2 regions of the Allocatenococcus thiocycli genome follow, and region 1 is predicted to be linked to the other one. Evidence: predicted binding sites of a transcription regulator. Region 1 holds the regulator's gene; the other holds the start of a gene.
The links. The regulator CRP, encoded in region 1, controls carbon source genes, mostly activating them, when cyclic AMP is high. The targets are predictions, from matches to a motif close to TGTGANNNNNNTCACA.

Region 1 (5,741 bases):
GCGTGATGGCGGTATTTGGCCCTTACAACTTCCCAGGTCACCTGCCAAACGGCCACATTGTTCCTGCTCTTTTAGCTGGTAATACAGTTGTATTCAAGCCATCAGAGCAAACGCCTTGGACTGGCGAGCTGGCGATGAAACTGTGGGAAGAAGCAGGTCTGCCTAAAGGTGTGATTAACCTGGTTCAAGGCGCGAAAGAGACTGGTATTGCCCTAGCGGATGCGAAAGGCATCGACGGTGTCCTATTTACCGGTAGTGCAAACACTGGCCACATTCTGCACCGCCAATTTGCAGGTCAACCTGGCAAAATGTTAGCGCTAGAAATGGGCGGTAACAACCCAATGGTTATCTCTGATAACTACGGTGATCTAGACGCAACGGTTTACACCATCATTCAATCTGCATTCATCAGTGCTGGCCAGCGTTGTACCTGTGCTCGTCGCCTGTACGTACCGTTTGGTGAAAAAGGTGATGCATTGATTACTAAATTGGTTGAAGCGACGAATAAGATTCGCGTAGACCAACCATTTGCAGAACCAGCACCGTTTATGGGACCACAAATTTCTGTTGCGGCGGCGAAGTTCATTCTTGATGCGCAAGCTAACCTACAGTCACTGGGTGGAGAGAGCCTAATCGAAGCGAAAGCAGGTGAAGCGGCGTTTGTTTCTCCGGGCATCATTGATGTGACTAATATCGCTGAGTTGCCAGATGAAGAATACTTCGGCCCACTGCTGCAAGTTGTACGTTACGAAGGCTTGGAAAAAGCAGTGGAACTGGCGAATGATACTCGCTTTGGTCTTTCAGCAGGTTTGGTTTCAACCGACGACCAAGAGTGGGAATACTTTGTCGACCACATCCGCGCTGGTATCGTAAACCGCAACCGTCAGTTGACCGGTGCAAGTGGTGACGCGCCGTTTGGTGGTCCTGGTGCATCTGGTAACCTTCGTCCAAGCGCATACTACGCGGCTGACTACTGTGCTTACCCAATGGCATCAATGGAAGGTGGCGAAACACTGCTTCCTGCGACATTGAGCCCAGGTGTAGAACTTTAAGTTTCAACAATAGAGCCACGACGGTACTTCGTGGCTCGGATTGCCGATGCATCATTAAAGTATGGAGTCTTAATGAGGTCGGCATGAAAATAATTAAAAAATGAGTGTACGACTGACTGATACTTCATCACAGGTTAGGCTGCTCGTTCATTATTCTGGACAGTGTTATACCAATCGTAGTAAATAACTGACCATTCTAACTTGTTAAAACGCTCGATAACTGCGTTAGAATTTTTGATTGTAGAGTAACTACTTATCGAAAATTCTGTCTTGTTCTCAAACGTTTTTCCTACGTTATTTATGCTCTCTTACTTACTGTGATTGGTATTGGCTGTGAACGAGCCGCCAACATTCTTACCCTACATCTCGTAACAAGGAGCCGTTATGACCCCTGATGTGTTATTTGAATCTTTATGGCAAGACTACATTCAGCGTCTTTGCCCCTCTGCTGCTAAAGTTCATCAACTTCTTCAAGAAGATGAGCCTTTGATTAACGACCATATTGCACTGCGCACATTCAATGTTGAGCCTCTTGGCATTGAGACGCTGGCGAAGCCATTTCTAGCGATTGGTTACAAGGCGTGTGGTGACTATGTATTTGAAAGCAAAAAGCTGGTCGCTAAGCACTACGAGCACCCAGACCCAAAACAGCCTAAAGTGTTCATCAGTGAGCTTAAAGTAGAAGAGTGTTCGCCAGAGCTACAAGCGATTGTTGCTAAACTGGCAGCACAAGTGGATGCAGATAAACTCGCAGATAGCGCATTTTTACATGGCGGCCGCTTATGGGATCTCAGTTTTGCAGATTACCAGGTTTTGGCAAAAGAGAGTGAATACGCGTCCTGGCTGGCGGCTCATGGATACGGCGCTAACCACTTCACGGTCAGTGTAAATCAACTGAATCAGCATGATGAAGTGAAGCAAGTGAACGATCACTTACGCCAAGCTGGATTTGTGATTAACGAGTCGGGTGGCGAAGTGAAAGGCTCGCCTGAAGTCTTGCTTGAGCAGTCTTCAACCATGGCAGATAAAGTGCCGGTTAACTTTACTGAAGGCTCTGAAATCATTCCGGGTGGTTTTTACGAATTCGCGAAACGCTACCCAATGGACAATGGTGAGCTTTATCCGGGTTTTGTTGCAGCTTCGGCTGATAAAATCTTTGAGAGCACTAACGGTTAAGGCCTTCTCGGCTAGCAATACGTTTTCCTAACCTAAATAAAAAGCCACCAATGTTGCCATTGGTGGCTTTATTCTTTATTTGCGTTACTCGAATCTTAGATTAACGAGTACCGTAAACTACGATAGTTTTACCGTGCGCAGAGATTAGATTCTGCTCTTCTAGCATCTTCAAGATACGACCAACTGTCTCACGAGAACAGCCAACGATTTGACCGATTTCTTGACGAGTGATCTTGATTTGCATGCCATCTGGGTGAGTCATCGCGTCTGGTTGTTTTGCAAGGTTCAGAAGCGTCTGAGCGATACGACCAGTTACGTCTAGGAACGCTAGGTCACCCACTTTTTGGCTGGTTACTTGAAGGCGACGAGCCATCTGCGCAGAAAGACGCATTAGGATGTCTGGGTTTACTTGGATAAGCTGACGGAATTTCTTGAAAGAAATCTCAGCAACTTCGCAAGGAGATTTAGCTCGAACCCAAGCTGTGCGCTCTTGGTCTTCCTCGAATAGACCAAGTTCACCAATAAAGTCTCCTTGGTTTAGGTAAGAAAGGATCATTTCCTTACCTTCTTCGTCTTTGATAAGAACCGCAACAGAACCTTTAACGATGTAGTACAAGGTTTCAGCTTTTTCACCTGCGTGAATCAGCGTGCTCTTTGAAGGGTACTTATGAATGTGACAGTGTGAAAGAAACCACTCTAATGTCGGGTCGGTTTGAGGTTTACCTAGAACCATAATATCTCACTTCCTCTGCAGGGTACGCTTGCGCTATCCATATTTTAGCTAAGCCTGAATCAGGCTTACTAGAATAAGAGCACTTTTTATATGCTGCAAGCTATCTTGTGTTTCGGTAAGAAATAGTATCCTTTTTCTAGGATGATTTCTTGATTTTAATCGTGCCATGGTTGCTATTTTGTACGCAAAACTGTGCACATGATCACGGTATGAAAAGTAAACACTCCGAAAGCGAGATTTTTAGCCAATTTTTCCTGTTTCTATCAGTTGTTGTAGGATAGGCCTCACGATCAGCTCCATTGCAAAACTCATCTTACCGCCCGGCACGACTATCGTGTTGTGACGTGACATAAACGAGCCGTCAATCATGGCCAACAGGTAAGGGAAGTCGACATTCTTGATCCCACGTAGTCGAATGACCACAAAACTTTCATCCAGACTCGGGATGCCTTTCGCGTTGAGTGGGTTCGATGTATCCACGGTTGGCACGCGCTGAAAGTTGATATGAGTACGTGAAAACTGCGGAGTAATGTAATTCAGATAGTCATCCATCGAGCGTACGATGGAGTCCATGACGGCCTCTCTTGAGTGGCCGCGGTCACGCGTATCCCGGACGAATTTTTGGATCCATTCCAAGTTCACAATCGGTACCATGCCAATCAGAAAATCGACATGTTGCGATACATTCACTTCACCATCGACCACGCCACCATGCAGCCCTTCATAGAAGAGTACGTCGCTGTTGTCTGGTAGGTCTTGCCACGGGGTGAAAGTGCCTGGCATCTGGTTATACGGTACTGCTTCATCAAAGGTGTGCAGATAGCGACGTATGCTGCCAGTACCTTCTTCGCCATATTGGCGGAAAAACTTTTCCAAGCCAGGAAAGTCATTGGCCTGAGGACCAAAGTAGCTGATGTGTCTGCCTTGCTCGCGCGCTTTACGAATTTCGATATCCATTTCCGGGCGAGTAAAGCGATGGAAGCTGTCACCTTCAACCCAGGCTGGTTTGACGTTCATCATATTGAACATCTTACGGAAGGCTTCAGATGTAGTGGTCGTGCCGGCTCCGGATGAGCCGGTAACTGCAATAATTGGGTGTTTAGCTGACATGACAAACCTTGTCGAAAATTACTTTCCTTTAAGTGCAGCAGGCATCTACTGCACAAGTGATGGTCCACTATAGCACGTAACAACGGCTTGTCATCGGGTGGGGTACGGTAAAGTGTGAAGGGCTTGGGGAAAAGAACCTAGTACTTTGCTTTTAATTGAATATCCACCGTTTCATGCAGTTCGGAATACACGATAACCGCTTCGCCTTTCTCTAGCTGTAATTTAACTTGGTCGATCTTATCTTGCAGAGATACTTCCAGCGTGCCGTAATCTGTCCCTTCACGCAGAACAAATTCACGAATCAGGTTTTCCAGTGTTTCTGGCGCAATGTCTTGCCAAGGAATGATCATAAATACCTCAAAATTTTATGACGAATGGGTAGGATTTGTTGACCTTTTCAGCAAAAAATCAGTTCTAAAGGCCAACTTCTCCAAGTCTACTGTGTCTTACGTTTCGATACAGCAGAAAGGTGATCCGCAGCGATACTCTCGTAATAGGATGGCAACGCTTCTTCGAGCCAAAACTTCGGCTTTAATGCAGACCCTGAGATAAAACCAACATGGCCGCCGTGCTCATACAGGCGATAGTCAATATTGGCGGGCAGTACAAACTTAGGGATAACCTCATCAGTCATAAATGGGTCATCCTTAGCGTGAATGATCAGCGTCGGCAATTTTATTTGTTGTAACTTGCTCAACCCAGAGCATTGGGTGTAATAGTCCTGAGCATCTTTAAACCCATGCAGAGGGGCGGTGATCAAATCGTCGAACTCTTGTAAGCGCGTGACACGCTTGATTGAATTGTAAGAGAGCGCCAGCTCACCATGGAGTAACGTGTGCTTTTGTAAGGCGTTCCGTTTTAAAGATGAAAGCAAATAGCGGCGGTAAACCTTGGAAAAACCCTGTTCAATGCGGTTAGCGCAAGCCGCTAAGTCGAGAGGAGCAGACACAATCGTTGCCGCTTTCAATATCGGGTTATCTGGATATTGCGCTAAGTAGTTTGCCAGCATGTTCCCCCCTAAGGAAATACCAATGGCGACTTTAGGGTTGTCCGGAAATTGCTTTTCAAGATGTTCAAGGAAAAAGCGAGCGTCTGTCACTTCTCCTGAGTGATAAGCGCGGGCTTTTTTGTTTGGCTTCCCGCTACAGCCACGAAAGTGCATCATCACCGAAAGCCAGCCAGACTGAGCAAACGCGTTCATGAGTCCGTTGGCATACGGGCTGTAGAAGCAGCCTTCCAAGCCGTGAAACAGGATAAAAATAGGTTTGTGCTGCGCGGTTTCTTTGTTTGGATCTTCACTCCAGGCGATATCGAGAAAATCGCCATCCGTGGTATCCAGCGTTTGCCAGACAGGGGCAAACAACGCTTTTTTACGAATAAAGCGTGGTAGAAGGGTCTGGAGGTGTGGGTTTTTCATCCCAGCGGCTGCTAAAAATTGTGTCATACCTAACTGCTCTTATGCGTCCTCCAACATCCATGGGAGAACTTATTAATATAATCCTTTATAAATATTATAGGTACTTTATACCTAAATGACTTCAAGATGCAGGATTCAGAGTGTTGTCACCGGAGCCAGTTCAAGGAACCAGCATTCCACGTTGTTTATTGCAATTTATGGATGCTTTGGCGGGTGAATATTTGGCACTGGGATAGCAAAAGCTTGTTGTAAA
Region 2 (5,741 bases), on a different contig from region 1:
GGCTACCTTGGTTTTTACTTGTCTTATTAACGGTGAACCGGTTCTAGTTTCCAGATGTTGTTCACATAGTCTCGAATTGAGCGGTCTGACGTGAACTTGCCAACGAGGGCGGTATTAAGGATGGCTTTCTTAGCCCAACCAGCCTGGTCTTTGTATTGCTCGCCCATATCTTCATGCGCTTTCACGTAAGACGCGAAGTCTGCAAGACATAGGTATGGGTCACCGCCATCAAGCAGGCTGTCGTACGTAGCACGCAATAGACCCGGCTGACCTGGTGTGAACTCTTCACCGACAAGAAGATCCATTGACGCTTTTAGTAGATGGTCCGCATTGTAGTAATCAAACGGGTTGTAGCCTTGAGCTTTCAGCGCTTTCACACCTTCAACATCCAGACCGAAGATGTAGATGTTCTCGTCACCCACTTCTTCACGAATCTCAACGTTCGCACCATCCATTGTACCGATAGTAAGAGCACCGTTTAGCGCCATCTTCATGTTACCAGTACCTGACGCTTCTTTACCTGCTAGCGAGATTTGTTGTGATACGTCCGCCGCAGGAATGATGATTTCTGCCATGCTCACGCGGTAGTCAGGAATGAATACCACTTTAAGCTTGTTACCGATGCGAGGGTCGCTGTTGATCTTCTCTGCAATTTTGTTGATTGCGAAGATGATTTCTTTCGCCAGGTGGTAACCCGGCGCTGCTTTCGCTGCGAAGAATACAACTCGTGGTACACAATCAAACCCAGGCTCGTTAAGGATGCGATGGTACAGAGACAACACGTGTAGCAAATCTAGGTGCTGACGCTTGTACTCGTGTAGACGCTTGATTTGAACATCGAAGATCGCATTGGTATCCAGCTCGATACCCATGTTCTCTTTCACCCAGTGAGCCAGGCGTTCTTTGTTCTCTTTCTTCACTGCCATGAATTCTTTTTGGAATTTCTCGTCAGTGGCGTATTTCGCGATGCCTTCCAACAACTCCAGTTTCGCTGGCCATTCGCCACCGATCTTGTCAGTAATTAGCTGAGACAGGCCTGGGTTACAGAACTTCAACCAACGACGCGGAGTAATACCGTTCGTTACATTGTGTAGACGAGTCGGGTACAGCTCATGGAACTCAGGGAACAGGTCTTTCTTAACCAATTCAGAGTGAAGTGCTGCTACACCATTAACCGCGTATGAACCGATTACACTCAGGTTAGCCATACGTACCATGCGGTGGAAACCGTCTTCGATGATCGAAAGTTTTTGCTGTTTCGCAACATCACCAGGCCACTTAGCACGAACTTCTTGCAGGAAGCGGTGGTTGATTTCGTAAATGATTTCCATGTGACGTGGAAGCAAGTGCTGAATTAGCGACTCTGGCCATGTCTCTAGTGCTTCTGGAAGTAATGTGTGGTTTGTGTACGCGAATGTGTGCGAACAGATTTCCCACGCCGCTTCCCAAGACAGACCTTTCTCATCAACAAGGATGCGCATTAGCTCAGGAATAGCGATAGTTGGGTGCGTATCATTAAGCTGGATAGTCTCTTGCTTAGGCAGTTCTTCTAATGAGTAGCCTGCTGCTTCGTGGCGGCGAAGAATATCGCGTACTGACGCTGCAGAGTGGAAGTACTGTTGCATTAGACGAAGTGTTTTACCTTTCTCGTGGTTGTCATTCGGGTAAAGCACTTTAGTTATGTTGCCAGCGTCGATCAGCGCATGCTGAGCTTCGAAGTAGTTACCATTGTTAAAGCTTGCAAGTGAGAATGGTGCAATTGCCTGACATTCCCAAAGGCGCAGTGGGTAAACTGTTTCTGATTCGTAACCTACGATTGGTAGATCCCAAGGCATCGCTTTTACTGTCATGCCTGGAACCCATTTACGAACTTCTTTACCGTTCTCGTTGACCACTTCAACATGACCGTAGAAGCCGATTTCTTGAGCAAGCTCTGGACGAGCCACTTCCCAAGGGTAACCTTCTACGCCACACCATGCATCTGGCGCTTCTTGTTGACGGCCATCTTTGAAAGATTGCTTAAATAGACCGTATTCGTAGTGTAGGCCGTAACCCACTGTTGGGTATTCTTGCGCGGCACATGAATCCATGAAACAAGCTGCCAGACGGCCAAGACCGCCGTTACCCAATGAAGGGTCGCGTTCTTCTTCAAGAAGGTCAGTTACGCTATGACCCAATTCAGCCATTGCTTCTGTTACTTGCTCGTACAGACCCATGCTGATTAAGTTATTGCCCGTTAAACGGCCAATTAGGAATTCTAGAGAAAGGTAGTTAACGCTCTTAGCACCTTTGATTCGAGGATCTTCTTCAGTAGCAAGCAAATCAAAAGTAGTGATCTCCGCTAGTGCACGACCCATTGCTAGGTACCATGCGCGGCTATCTGCGTTTTCAACAGTATGTGCGTAAGTCACTGATAGGTGTTTCTTTACGCTGTCTTGGAACGACTTTTTATCAAATTTTTTCTGTTGTGTAGGTTTCATTAAGAAATTCTCACGTCTTTTAGTAATTCATCTGCCATATATCGTGCATTTACCGGTGTGAATAAACATCCTCCTGTTTCTCCTCCTTTGAAGGAGGAGGAATGAGGGCGTAGAGGGGGGTACAACCGATCAGTTAGTGATCTGAATCGCAACAAAGCTTTTTACGCTCCGCTTCTTAGTGATTTCGATCACAGGCGAATATGAGAAAAGGCTAAAATTTACTCATGAAGTTTTTAAGACACTGTCGAAGCATGATGTAAATTTTGTATTAGCGATCACACTCCCCTTGTTCACAAACACAAAAATTACATATCCATCGTGCAAGAATTCCTACAAGGCATAACAAACCAGCCTAAAAAAGTGATTAAACTCACAAATACAGGGCGTAGTTGGTGCCATTTCCCTCATCTCGTGAGAATTAGGAAGTGGATCAAAGTAAGGTGTAATAGCGATGTCGTAACATCCCACTCGATTTATATTTTTGTTTACTTTTTAAACAGATTAAAATTTGGTGACGAAAACCGTTTTCAGATTTCGCTAGCTTACATAAATTAAGGACATAACGAATAATGTGGATTCCATCTAAGCTCACTCGCCCAGGCCGGTTACATAACGCCATTGTGCGTCCAAGAGTGCTGGACTTACTGCAACAAGCGCCTTATTACAAATTGGTTTTGTTTCGCTCACCTGCCGGTTACGGTAAAACAACAATGGCAGCGCAGTGGCTGTCGGATAAGCCTAATGTTGGTTGGTACAGTATTGATGACAGCGATAATGACGGCTTCCGTTTTGTCAATTACCTGTTGCAGGCATTAAACAAAGCAACAAACTTCAGTTGTTCTAATGCACAGAAACTGGCGGAAAAACGCCAAATATCCTCTTTACGCTCATTGTATAGCGAGCTGTTTGCCGAAATGGCTGACTTTCATCAGGAATGTTACGTAGTACTCGATGACTATCACTTAATCACCAATGATGAAATTCATGAATCAATGCGCTTCTTTTTAAAGCACATGCCTGACAACTTAACCGTCGTCGTCACAAGCCGTGCGACACCGCCATTAGGTACTGCAAACCTGCGTGTGCGTGACTTGATGATCGAAATCGGCAACGACATGTTAGCCTTCGATACGGAAGAAACGACCCGCTTCTTTAACCAGCGCATCGCTGACGGTATTGATGAAGACATGGCAAACAGTCTGAGAACTTATGTTGAAGGCTGGCCCTCTGCATTACAACTTATCGCTCTTCAGGCGCAGCATCAAAACCGTACCTTGGCGCAGACGGTAGAGTCTGTTTCTCAGTTCAACCACGCACATCTTTGGGATTACCTGGTAGAGGAAGTATTTGATCTGCTCGATCATGAAACTCGCCAATTCCTGATGCAGGTTTCGGTTCTGGATCATTTCAACGACGAGTTGGTATTCGCGTTAACTCAGCGTGAAGATGCACTCGGTATGATTGAATCCCTGAATCGCTACGGGTTGTTTATTTACCCTCTCGAGGGTGAACATAACTGGTTCCGATTCCACAACCTGTTCGGTGAGTTTTTGTCTCATGAGCGCCAGGCTCGCATTCCTCAGCAAGAAAAAGATCTACATCGCAATGCTGCATTAGCTTGGTTACAACAAAAATCGCCTCACCAAGCAATTCACCACGCTCAGAAATCTGACGATAAAGATTTAGTGGTTGAAATTCTTAACGAATTTGGCTGGAAAATGTTTAACCAAGGCGAGCTAAGCACCTTGGAAAATGCCATTCATCAACTTGACTCAGAACTGCTATTTAGTCATCCAAAACTGACGATGTTACGCGCATGGCTGGCTCAAAGTCAGCACCGTTACAATCAGGTTGGTCAGTTGCTTGAAGAAGCAGAAGCGGAGCACCAAAAGCGAGATATTGAGCTGGATGTCCACTATCAAGGGCAGGCCAATGCACTACTTGCTCAGGTTGCGATTAACAGTAACCAGCCAGAAAAAGCACTTGAGTTGGCAGAACTCGCACTCAGTGAGTTAGACCACACTATCTATCGGAGCCGAATCGTGGCGACCTCAGTCGTTGGTGAAGTCAATCACGTACTGGGTAAGCTCGATCGTGCATTACCGATGATGCAGCAAACCGAAAAACTGGCTCGCCAGTATCAAGTTTACCATCAGGCGTTATGGGCGATTCTACAACAAAGTGAAATATTGATTGCCCAAGGCTATGTTCAGGCTGCCTTTGAATTGCAAGATTCGGGCTTCCGTCTGATAGAAGAGCATCAGCTTCAGCACGTGCCGCTGCATGAGTTTTTACTTCGTATTCGTGCGCAAGTGCTTTGGTGCTGGAATCGTCTGGATGAAGCCGAAGAGTGTGCTTATAAGGGGTTACAGATCTTAGAAAGCCATTCGCCAAGCAAGCACTTACATAGCTATTCTATGCTTGCACGTATAGCTGTTGGACGTGGAGAGCTCGACAAAGCAGGTAAGTTTATAGAGCATATTCAACACTTGATGAAACAATCGACCTACCACGTCGACTGGACGGCGAACGCATCATTGTCCCTCATCTTATTTTGGCAAGCTCGCGGCAATATGGATGCAATACAAGAGTGGCTCAACAGTGCAGTTCGTCCAGAATCTGCGTGTAACCACTTCTGTCAATTGCAGTGGCGTAATATCGTTCGTGCGCACATTAATCTTGGTCAATATGACGAAGCTCGCCAAGCGTTGAATTTTCTACAAAGCGAAGCGCATCGCAGTAACTTAGTCACTGACACGAACCGCAACTTAGTTGTTGAAGCGGTATTAGCTGCGCGTCAGAAAGATGAAGAACAAGCGAAAGCCTTACTTAAAGAAGCATTAGTAATGACCAACCAGACAGGTATGGTTGGAAACTTCTTGATTGATGGCGCAACCATTGGCGGTTTGTTAGAAAAGCTTAGCCTGCGTCACGAGTTGGGCGATTTAGAACGTCACCGCGCACAACAACTGATGAAAGACATTTCATCAAATCAGCGCAGCCGTTCAATTCACTTCGATGAAGACTTCATTGAGAACTTGGTGAACCACCCGAACGTACCAGAGTTAGTACGCACTAGCCCGCTCACTCAACGTGAGTGGCAGGTGCTTGGATTGATTTACTCGGGCTTCAGTAATGAACAAATTGCTCAGGAGCTTGATGTCGCCGGAACAACCATTAAAACCCACATCCGTAACCTGTATCAGAAACTGAACATTGCGAACCGTAAGGAAGCGATTATCACGGCAGAAAACCTACTGC

Region 2: a site for CRP is predicted at 2,840-2,855, ahead of malT (HTH-type transcriptional regulator MalT). Genes of this name have one in related genera too.

The regions. Positions count from the first base shown of each region.
Region 1 is NZ_CAKLCK010000007.1:4,341-10,081, reverse strand. It holds gene astD (succinylglutamate-semialdehyde dehydrogenase) at 1-1,052, shown strand, start outside; gene L9Q40_RS03915 (DUF1338 domain-containing protein) at 1,437-2,228, shown strand; gene crp (cAMP-activated global transcriptional regulator CRP) at 2,329-2,961, opposite strand; gene L9Q40_RS03905 (phosphoribulokinase) at 3,202-4,071, opposite strand; gene L9Q40_RS03900 (YheU family protein) at 4,209-4,421, opposite strand; gene L9Q40_RS03895 (hydrolase) at 4,508-5,515, opposite strand; gene L9Q40_RS03890 (TIGR02444 family protein) at 5,684-5,741, opposite strand, start outside.
Region 2 is NZ_CAKLCK010000019.1:44,968-50,708, forward strand. It holds gene L9Q40_RS07085 (glycogen/starch/alpha-glucan phosphorylase) at 27-2,480, opposite strand; gene malT (HTH-type transcriptional regulator MalT) at 3,050-5,741, shown strand, end outside.